DNA from 2 places in the Sinorhizobium sp. Y406 genome. Region 1 is predicted to be linked to the other one. Evidence: riboswitches for the same ligand, from Rfam matches in the RefSeq annotation. Region 1 holds a riboswitch; the other holds the start of a gene.
The links. A riboswitch is a leader RNA that binds a small molecule or an ion and turns the genes downstream of it on or off. The one in region 1 is predicted to bind S-adenosylmethionine.
Positions count from the first base shown of each region.

Region 2: it holds a riboswitch for S-adenosylmethionine, as region 1 does, so the genes downstream of both, AC4P1R_RS00620 (O-succinylhomoserine sulfhydrylase) here and metA (homoserine O-acetyltransferase MetA) in region 1, are expected to answer to the same signal.

Region 1 is NZ_CM178974.1:3,068,990-3,074,240, reverse strand. It holds gene AC4P1R_RS14580 (redoxin family protein) at 1-549, shown strand, start outside; gene AC4P1R_RS14575 (DUF1737 domain-containing protein) at 628-834, opposite strand; gene AC4P1R_RS14570 (CoA ester lyase) at 831-1,736, opposite strand; gene AC4P1R_RS14565 (hypothetical protein) at 1,852-2,097, shown strand; gene leuD (3-isopropylmalate dehydratase small subunit) at 2,223-2,828, shown strand; gene AC4P1R_RS14555 (RidA family protein) at 2,836-3,216, shown strand; SAM riboswitch at 3,397-3,474, shown strand; gene metA (homoserine O-acetyltransferase MetA) at 3,534-4,457, shown strand; gene AC4P1R_RS14545 (aldose epimerase family protein) at 4,624-5,251, shown strand, end outside.
Region 2 is NZ_CM178974.1:130,478-135,728, forward strand. It holds gene AC4P1R_RS00615 (CDP-alcohol phosphatidyltransferase family protein) at 1-521, shown strand, start outside; gene AC4P1R_RS00620 (O-succinylhomoserine sulfhydrylase) at 580-1,764, opposite strand; SAM riboswitch at 1,808-1,886, opposite strand; gene AC4P1R_RS00625 (2'-deoxycytidine 5'-triphosphate deaminase) at 1,962-3,059, shown strand; tRNA gene AC4P1R_RS00630 (tRNA-Gly) at 3,109-3,183, shown strand; gene AC4P1R_RS00635 (transporter substrate-binding domain-containing protein) at 3,228-4,070, shown strand; gene AC4P1R_RS00640 (sterol desaturase family protein) at 4,113-4,934, opposite strand; gene AC4P1R_RS00645 (tellurite resistance TerB family protein) at 5,204-5,251, opposite strand, start outside.

The DNA of each region.
Region 1 (5,251 bases):
GGGTTGTTTCGAGGGCTGCTTTGTCCGTTCTGCCGACGCCATGTGGCGGCGATGGCCCGGCTCAACCCGGCCCTTAGCGAGAAAGGCGTCGCCTCGCTGGCGGTGGTCAACACCCCGGTGGAACGCGCACGCCTCTATTTCCGCTACCAGCCTATACCCGGCCTGCTCGCCGCATCCGACACCGAGCGCGCTTCGCACCGCGTCTTCGGCTTGCCTCTCATCGAGTTTACGGAAAATGAGACCAACTGGCCGCAGAGGGTCGGAATGGACGCGGTCTCGGCGATGCGGGTCGATTGGCCGGGGGAGTTGCCCGAACCGATGAATCCGGCGAGCGGCGGCGATCTTCTCAGCAGCAAGGACGGGTATGAAGTCACGGAAGCCGATGAGCAGGTGCGGATACCCGGTCATATGCAGCTTGTCGGCCATTTCCTGCTCGACCGCGACGGCGTGGTACGCTGGAGTTTCACCGAAGTCGAAGAGGATGGCCGAAACGTATGCCGGGCGTTGAATCCCGAAGAACTGATGTCGGCCGCTTCCCAACTCGCATGACACGGCGACAAGTCGTCGTCGGCCGCCGCGCGTTCTCGATTGACCTCTCGCTACAGGGAGACGATCGCGACGTTGCGCTCACTCTTCCGAGAGCTTGACGTCCGGATGGTAATCCTTGCCCGACACTTCCTTCACCACCGCCTGGCCGCACTGCATATGCTGGGTGTCGGCGTTGAAGGCATAGGTCGGATTGCCGTGGAGCTCCCATCCCTGGTTCAGCGCCGCCGTCACCTTATGGCAGAAAGAGGCGTCGTCGGGGCCGGTGAGAAAGCGATAGAGTTTCACGATCTTGCCTTTCGTGTTTCGATGATATCCGCCTTGGCGGCGAGTTTCTGCGCTTCGTCCAGATGCAGCCGCTCGACCATGCGGCCGTTGAGACTGATCACGCCTTTGCCGGAATTTTCCGGAAGGGCAAAGGCGGCGATGATCGCGCGCGCCTCCGCGAGCGCTGCGTCATCGATGCCGAAGGCGTCGTTGGCGAAAGCAATCTGGGCCGGGTGGATCAGCATCTTGCCGTCGTAGCCCATGTCGCGTCCCTGCCGGCACTCGGTTTCGAAACCTTGCGCATCGCGGAAGTCGTTGAAGACCGCATCGACGGCATCGAGACCGCTGCCGCGGGCGGCAAGGAGGATCTGCATCAGCCAGGACAGGAGATAGGGGCGGCCCGGGAGGTCGGCGACGCCGGTCGCCTTTCTCATATCATTCAGGCCGACGACGAGGCAGTCGAGCCGGTCGGCGCGCGTGCGCCCGGTCTCGGCGATCGCCGGCGCATTGATCACGCCGCGCGGCGTCTCGATCATCGCCCAGAGCCTCACGCTTTCCGGTGCGTCGTTTTCCGCGAGCCAGTCGAGAGCGGCCTGAATGTCGGCGGGGACTTCGACCTTGGGCAGGAGGACCGCATCGGCACTGACGGCGAGTGCGGCGGCAAGATCCAGTTCGTTGAAACCCGCCTCCGTCCGGTTGATGCGGATGACCGTTTCGATCTCAGGCCGGTCCTCGGAAAGATGTCGTACCAGCGCGTCGCGCGCCTCTCTCTTGCGCTCGGGCGCCACGGCATCCTCGAGATCGAAGATGACGGCATCGGCGGTCAGAACCTTGACCTTGGCGAGCGCACGGGGGTTGTCCGCCGGAACGGAGAGCACGGAGCGGCGCAGCCGCACGGGATGGTGGTCGGTCGGTCTCGTCATAGGCGTCGTTGTGCCCCCCTTTGCGCTTTCGCGCAAGCCGGCGCTCTTGCAGCTCTCCTGCGCCCCTTGCAAGCGCGCGGGCGCACACCCACATGCGTGACAGAAAGGTAGTCCTATGCGCAGCATCCGCTCTGTTCTTTTCATGACCGCGGCCATCGTCCTCTCGCTGGCCGCTCTCGTCTTCACCGCTTCCCTCGCGCTGGCGCTTGCCGGCATCGCCGCCGCGATCGCGATCGGCAGCGCGATCGCCGCAAGACTCGGCCCGCGGCCGCGGCCAGCGCATACCCGCGCGGCTTCCGCCGGTCGAGAGCGGGAAATACGGATCTGGAACGACGGCCGCGGCACGATCATCGATCTGTGATCTGCCTTCAACGACCATTGCGCTCGGTTACCCGAGTCCGGCAAACGCAGATTCTCCTTCAATTCAGCGCAAAACTGATCTAAACGCTTCTGCCAACACTTCCCGCTGAAATCGAAGGCCAAGACATGGAAAAGTTCGTCAAGCTTACCGGCGTTGCCGCGCCCTTGCCCGTCGTCAACGTCGACACGGACATGATCATTCCGAAGGACTACCTGAAGACGATCAAGCGCACCGGCCTCGGCAAGGGGCTTTTCGCCGAATCCCGCTACAACGAAGACGGCACGCTGAACCTGGACTTCGTGCTCAACAAGCCGGCCTACCAGGACGCCAGGATTCTCGTCGCCGGCGACAATTTCGGTTGCGGCTCCTCGCGCGAACACGCGCCCTGGGCACTCCTCGACTTCGGCATCCGCTGCGTCATCTCGACCTCGTTCGCCGATATCTTCTACAACAACTGTTTCAAGAACGGCATCCTGCCGATCGTCGTCAGCCAGGCCGACCTCGACAAGCTGATGGACGACGCCAGCCGCGGCTCCAATGCGGTGCTCACCGTCGATCTCGAGGCGCAGGAGATCACCGGCCCGGATGGCGGTTCGATCAAGTTCGAGATCGACGCCTTCAAGCGCCATTGCCTGCTGAACGGCCTCGACGATATCGGCCTGACGCTGGAGAAGGCGAGCGCCATCGACAATTTCGAGACGGCAACCGCTACCTCCCGGCCCTGGGCATAAGCGCCCAGTGGCGGCCAGGCTTATTTCCTCCGGTTCGCCCTTCGAGAAGGCGGCAGGCTATTCGCGTGCCGTCGTCAAGGGCGACTGGTGCTTCCTCTCCGGCACGACCGGCTACGATTATGCCACCATGATCATGCCGGAGACGGTGGAGGAACAGGCGCGCAACTGTCTGAAGACGATCGAGGGCGCGCTCAAGGAGGGCGGCTTCTCGCTCTCGGATGTCGTGCGCAGCCATTGCTACGTCACGGACGCCAGCTTCGCCGACCGCGTCTTTCCGATCTTCGGCGAGCTGTTCGGCGACATCCGTCCGGCCGCGACGATGATCGTCTGCGACCTGATCCGCCCGGAAATGCTGATCGAGATCGAGGTCACGGCGTTCAGAGGCTGAGGAGAACGACGAGCCGATGCACTATGTCGCCGACCACGACCTGAGGATCGCTCGACCATGGACGCAGGATCGCTTGGCGCAATTCGGTAGCCGGCTCATTAATGCGCACGTCCTTCCGCGCGTCCTTGTTTGGCCATCCGGAATCGTTTTTCGTTGACCATACGGCAGTCCTCGCGCTATCAAACGATCCGTGGTGATTTGGCCGGCCGGCTTGCAGCCACGTTAAAGAAGTCGCTAAAGGGCCGAGGAGAACGATTTCCGAGGACCGGTCGCGATGATCTCGCCGCCGGTTTTTTTGTATTGATCGAGTGGAGCCCATGCCCATCAAGATTCCCGACGCGCTGCCCGCCTTCGAGACCCTGGTCAACGAGGGTGTGCGGGTGATGACAGAGACCGCGGCGATCCGGCAGGACATCCGCCCGCTCCAGATCGGGCTTCTCAATCTCATGCCGAACAAGATCAAGACCGAGCTCCAGATGGCGCGGCTGATCGGCGCCACGCCCCTGCAGGTCGAACTGTCGCTGGTGCGGGTCAACGGCTATCGGCCGAAGAACACGCCGGAGGATCATCTGCTCGCCTTTTATGAGACCTGGGAGGAGGTGAAGGGCCGCAAGTTCGACGGTTTCATCATCACCGGCGCGCCGGTCGAGACCCTCGACTACGAGGAGGTCACCTATTGGGACGAGCTTAAGCGCATCTTCGACTGGACGGCGACCAATGTGCATTCGACCATGAATGTCTGCTGGGGCGCCATGGCGGCGATCTACCATTTCCACGGCGTCCCGAAATATTCGCTGAAAGAAAAGGCCTTCGGCGTCTACCGGCACCAGAACCTGAAGCCTTCCTCGGTCTATCTGAACGGCTTTTCCGATGATTTCGCCGTGCCCGTCTCGCGCTGGACGGAGGTGCGCCGCGCCGATATCGAGCGGGTGCCGGGGCTCGAGATCCTGATGGAATCGAAGGAGATGGGCGTCTGCCTCGTGCACGAACGGAAGGGCAACCGGCTCTACATGTTCAATCACGTCGAATATGATTCCACCTCGCTGTCGGAGGAATATTTCCGCGACGTCGATGCCGGCGTGCCGATCAAGCTGCCGCACGACTATTTCCCGCACAACGACGCGGCGCTGCCGCCGCAGAACCGTTGGCGCAGCCATGCGCATCTCTTCTTCGGCAACTGGATCAACGAGATCTACCAGACGACGCCCTACGAACTCGCGAAGATCGGTGCCGAGCCTTAATGTTCATTCCCTTCTTCCTCGAACTGAAGACGGAAAAGATCACGGTGACGCACGCCGGTCTGCAGGCGGCGACCAAGCAATTGCCCCGCTGAACTTTCCCGTTGCCGCATGGCTGGAAATGACGCAGTTTGGCGCCGGCATCGGGATAAGGAGCGAGGGACAGAAAATGAGCACCGACACGGAAGTCTTCGGCCACCTGCCTTCCGGCGAACCGGTCCACCGCGTGACCCTCAGCGGTGGCGGGCTGACGGCGAAGGTTCTGAGCTGGGGGGCCGTCATCCAGGATCTCAGGCTCGAAGGCCACGCGCCGCCGCTCGTGCTCGGATTCGAGGATTTCGACAGCTATCCCGCCTATTCCTCCTATTTCGGCGCCACCCCCGGCCGCAATGCCAACCGGATCGGCGAAGGACGCTTCACCCTCGACGGCAAGGTCTATCAGCTCGAGCTCAACGAGAAGGGCGTCACGCATCTGCATGGCGGAAGCGACAATATCGGCAAGCGCAATTGGACGATCATCGCGAGGACCGGGGACAGCGTCACGCTCAGGATCACCGATCCCGACGGCCGGGCCGGCTATCCGGGCAACTGCACGATCACCTGCACCTATCGCCTGAAGCCGGGCGGCACGTTGAACGTCCTCTACGAATCGGTCACCGACGCGCCGACGCTCGCCAATTTATGCCAGCACAGCTACTTCAATCTCGACGGCAGCGTCGACGCGCTCGGGCATGACATCATGATCGCCGCCGACCACTACCTGCCGGTGGACGAGCATCTTATCCCGACCGGCGAGA
Region 2 (5,251 bases), 680 kb from region 1:
CCATTGCCGGTTTTCTGCTCGGTCTTCTGGCCGCCGTCCTGATCGCCTTTGAATTCTATTTCTCCGGCGCAGCCTTGATCCTGTTCAGCCGGCTATGTGATGGCCTCGACGGTGCCGTCGCCCGCGCCAGCCGCAAGACGGATCTCGGGGGCTTTCTCGACATCGTCCTCGACTTCGCCTTCTACGGCGCGATCCCGCTCGCTTTCGTCATTGCCGACTCGGCCGCCAACGGCCTCGCCGGCGGCTTCCTGCTGTTTTCCTTCTATCTCAACGGCGCCACCTTTCTCGCATTCGCCGTCATGGCGGAAAAGCGGGCGATGACGACCGAGGTAAGAGGCGCGAAATCGCTCTATTTCACCACGGGGATCGCCGAGGCGACGGAGACGATCGCCTTTTTTCTCGCCTGCTGTCTTTTCCCTTCCTGGTTTCCAACTCTTGCCGCGTTCTTCGCCGCTGTCTGTCTTTACACCGCTTTGTCCCGGATCGTGCTGGCGCGTCTCGCTTTCCAGGACAAACAATGAAAAGCCGCCCGCGCGTGACGCAGGCGGCCAAAGCTCCTTCGGGTTCAGGCTGAGCGGATCAGGCTTTGACGCCCTTCAGCGCCTGCGCAAAATCCTCGATGAGGTCGTCGCCGTCCTCGATGCCCGCCGAAAGGCGGACGGTGCCGGCGGAAATGCCGAGTTCGGCCCGGGCTTCATCGGAGAGGTTCTTGTGGGTCGTCGTTGCCGGATGCGTGATCAGGCTCTTGGCGTCGCCGAGATTGTTGGAAATCCTTATGATCTCGAGCGCGTTCTGCAGCGCGAAGGCCGCCTCCTTGCCGCCCTTGAGTTCGAAGGCAACAAGCGTCGAACCGCCGCTCATCTGCTTGGCGATGATGTCGGCCTGCGGATGATCCCTGCGGCCCGGATAGAGAACACGAGCGACCTGCGGCTGCTCGGCAAGGAAATCTGCAATTCGACGCGCATTATCCGTCTGCTGTCTTACACGCAGCGGCAGGGTTTCGACGCCCTTCAGCAGCGTCCAGGCGTTGAAGGGAGACATGGCCGGACCGGTGTGGCGGAAATAATCGTGCAGGTTCTCGTCGATCCACTCCTTGCTGGAGAGCACCACGCCGCCAAGACAGCGACCCTGGCCGTCGATGTGCTTCGTCGCGGAATAGACGACGACATGGGCGCCGAGTTCCAGCGGCTTCTGGAAGAGCGGCGTCGCGAAGACGTTGTCGACGACGAGCTTGGCGCCGACCTGGTCGGCGAGGCGGGCGACGCCGGCGATGTCGATGACCTCCAGCGTCGGATTGGTCGGGCTTTCCAGGAAGAAGACCTTGGTATTCGGGCGGATCGCCTTCTCCCAATTGGCAAGATCGCGGCCGTCGACGAGGGTGCATTCGACGCCATATTTCGGCGCAAGCGTCTCCACGACCCAGCGGCAGGAGCCGAAAAGCGCCCGCGCGGCAACGATGTGATCGCCGGCCTTCACCTGGCAGAGGATCGCCGCGGATACGGCCGCCATTCCGGAGGCGGTGGCGCGCGCATCCTCGGCGCCTTCGAGCATGCACATGCGCTTCTCGAACATGTCGTTGGTCGGGCTGCCGTAGCGGGCGTAGATGAAGCCGTCGGTCTCGCCCTTGAAGCGCGCTTCCGCGGCTTCCGAGCTCTCGTAGACGAAGCCTTGCGTCAGGAAGATCGCTTCGGAGGTTTCGCCATACTCAGAGCGGAGCGTTCCACCGTGGACGAGTTGGGTTGCCGGGCGCCAGTTCTTGCTCATCGGACAATCACTTTCAAAAACAAAAAAACCGGCCGCAAAACGGCCGGTTCGAAACCCGGCCTTTTTAGCTATTTGTTTAACGTGGCTGCAAGCCGACCGGCCAAATCACCACGGGATAAAGCTGCAATACTGCTTGGCTGTGCTTGCGTCAATTCCCGGAGTTTGGTTTTGTCTGGCAGATTGAGAAGAGGAACGCAATGGCCCGCGAAACAGGGATATTGGCCGACCGCGCGATTGCCGCGCTGCACGCTTCGGGACGGTTGAAGAGCGAAAGGGCGCTGGATCATGACCAGATCCAACCGGCCAGCCTCGATCTTCGCCTCGGTTCCAAGGCCTTCCGGGTGCGCGCGAGCTTCATGCCTGGGCCGGCGCATCTTGTCGCCGACAAGCTCGATCGGCTGAAACTGCACGTCGTCGATCTCAGCGAAGGCGCGGTGTTGGAAACGGGCTGCGTCTACATCGTGCCGTTGATGGAAAGCCTTGCGCTGCCGGAGAACATGTCGGCCTCGGCCAACCCGAAAAGCTCGACCGGACGGCTCGACATCTTCACCCGCGTCATCACCGACCGGGCACAGGAGTTCGATAAGATTCCGGCCGGTTATAGCGGCCCGCTCTATCTTGAAATCAGCCCACGGACTTTCCCGATCGTCGTGCGCCGCGGCTCGCGGCTCTCGCAAATCCGCTTCCGTGTGGGGCAATCGCTGCTTTCCGAACGGGAATTACTGGCGCTGCACGAGAGCGACACGCTCGTTGCCAGCGAGCAGCCGAACATCACGGGCGGCGGCATCGCGCTATCGATCGATCTCAAGGGCACCGGTCCGGATGGGCTGATCGGCTATCGCGGCAAGCACCACACCTCTGTCGTAGATGTCGACAAGAAGGCCCAACACCCCGTCTTCGACTTCTGGGAGCCACTCTATAGCCGCGGCCGCGACGATCTGATCCTCGATCCGGACGAATTCTACATCCTCGTCTCGCGCGAGGCGGTGCACGTGCCGCCTCTCTATGCCGCCGAAATGACCCCCTTCGATCCGCTTGTCGGCGAATTCCGCGTCCACTATGCCGGCTTTTTCGACCCGGGCTTCGGCCATGCCTCCGCAGGGGGCAGCGGCAGCCGCGCGGTGCTCGAGGTCCGCAGCCACGAGGTGCCCTTCATTCTCGAACACGGGCAGATCGTTGGGCGCCTGATCTACGAGCACATGCTGGAGCGACCCGACGGGCTCTACGGCCTTGATCTCGGGTCGAATTACCAGGCGCAGGGGCTCAAGCTCTCAAAGCATTTTCGCGCCGAGTGAGCATTGTGCTTGACAGATCGCGGCCGTTGAGGAAATTTCCGCTTCTGACGCGGGTGTAGTTCAGTGGTAGAACGCCAGCTTCCCAAGCTTGATGTCGTCGGTTCGATCCCGATCACCCGCTCCATTTCTTCCCCCCGTGGGCGTGGGGCCGTGGCAAGTGGAATTCAAATCCTGCTTCGGGCCATAGTCGGATTCGTGGCCGTTTGCACGTCGCTTGCCGCCGGTACGGCGCTGGCCGAGCCGAAGGGCCTCCCTTTGCTTTTCGACGCCCGCGAGCGCATCGCCAAACCCGACTTGAGCGCGCTACCGCGATTGCGCTTTCTCACCACCGTCGATTTTCCACCCTTCAACTTCATCGACCAGTCCGGAAAACTCTCGGGCTTCCATGTCGACCTCGCCCGCGAAATTTGTCGGGAACTCGAGATCGAGCCGAAATGCCAGATCCAGGCGGTGACTTATGAGGAATTGGCCCCCGCTCTGGAAGAGGGGCGGGGGGAGGCGGTCGCCGCCGGCATCGCCGTCACGCCGGAACTGCGGCGGAGCTTTGCATTTTCCAGGGCTTTCATGCAATTGCCGGCCCGCTTCATTCTCAACACGAAGGCGGCAAACGGCTTGGAAAGCCCAGCCGATCTCGCCGGCAAGCCCATAGGCGTCGTCTCCGCTACGACGCACGAGGCTATGTTCAAGGCCTTCTTCCCTCGGCTCAAAGCCCAGGCCTTTTCCGATCGGGATGCGATGCTCTCCGCCCTGCGGGAAGGCTCGATCGCGGCCGCCTTTTCCGACGGTATGCAACTCTCCTTTTGGGTTTCCGGCAGCGGGGCCGCCGGCTGCTGCAGTCTGATGGAAGGCGCCTATTTCTCGCACCGCTTCCTTGGCGAAGGGCTGACGATCGTCAGCCGCAAGACCGAGCCCGCCCTGGCCCAGGCGATCGACCATGCCCTGCTGGCACTTTCGCGCAGCGGCGGGCTCGAAGAGATCTACCTGCGCTATTTCCCGAATGGGATCTATTGAACGGCTGAATGCCTGGCCGGCGGCGCCGCGCGCCTATGCGGGCTATTCTCGCCGAAACGGCAGGAGCATCGACCAGACAAGCTTCGTCGGGTCGACCCGCCCATAGACCTTCAAGCCCGTTTCGATCGCGTCACCGCTTGCCGGGTGCGCGACATAGGTCGCAAACAGCCGGTCCCAGATGGAAAGGTTGAAGCCGTAATTGGAATCGGTTTCGCCCCTCTCGACGGAATGGTGAATGCGGTGCATGTCCGGCGTGACGATCACCCGCCGCAAGAACCGGTCGGCCTTGCCTGGCAGCCGCAGATTGGCGTGGTTGAACATTGCGCAGGCATTGAGAACGATCTCGAAGATCAGGACGGCGAGCGCCGGGGCGCCGAGCAGCATAATGACGAGGCCCTTCCAGACCATCGAGAGCAGGATCTCCAGCGGATGGAAGCGAAGCGCCGTCGTCACGTCCACCCCGGGGTCGCTGTGATGGACCCGGTGGACGCGCCACAGCAGAGGGACTTTGTGGAACACCACGTGCTCCAGCCAGACGGCAAAGTCGAGCGCAACGAAGGCGATGATCCCGCCGAGAAGCTGCGTGACGCCGAAGCCGGGCAGGATGCCGATCCCGCGCGCTTCAGTCCAGATTGCGACGCCGACGGCGGCTGCCGGAAAGGCGATGCGCAAAAGCACGGAAGACGCAACGAAAATTGCGAAATTCGTCGCCCAGCGACGGCCCTTCAGCATGCGCGTCAGTTCCGGCCGTTCGAGCCGCGGGTGCAAGAGCTCGAGGACGGCCAGGGCAGCGAAGGCAGTCGTAAAGGCCACCAGCCGCCAGACCGGTTCAGCGAAACCCAAGAAAAGCTGTTCGTCCGTCATTCCTGATCAACCCGCTACAGCGCCGCGCGTCTCTTCAGACGCGCAAAGGTCGCTGTAACGCTTTGAATCTGCGCATCGAGCTTTCCGAAAATCGGGTACGATTTCGGACCGATGCGCTACTGCATGTCTCCTTTAATCGACCTCGATCAAAGGACAAAGACATGCAGCAATTCAAAGTGCTACAGCGACCTTTGCGCGTCCAATAGACGCGCGGCGCTGTAGACGATAGGATGCGTCGCGGCGTGCTGTCAAAGACCGGTCCGCCGGCGCTATCTGCGGAAGCGCGCGATTGCGCCGCGTTCGATCGCAGCACAGGT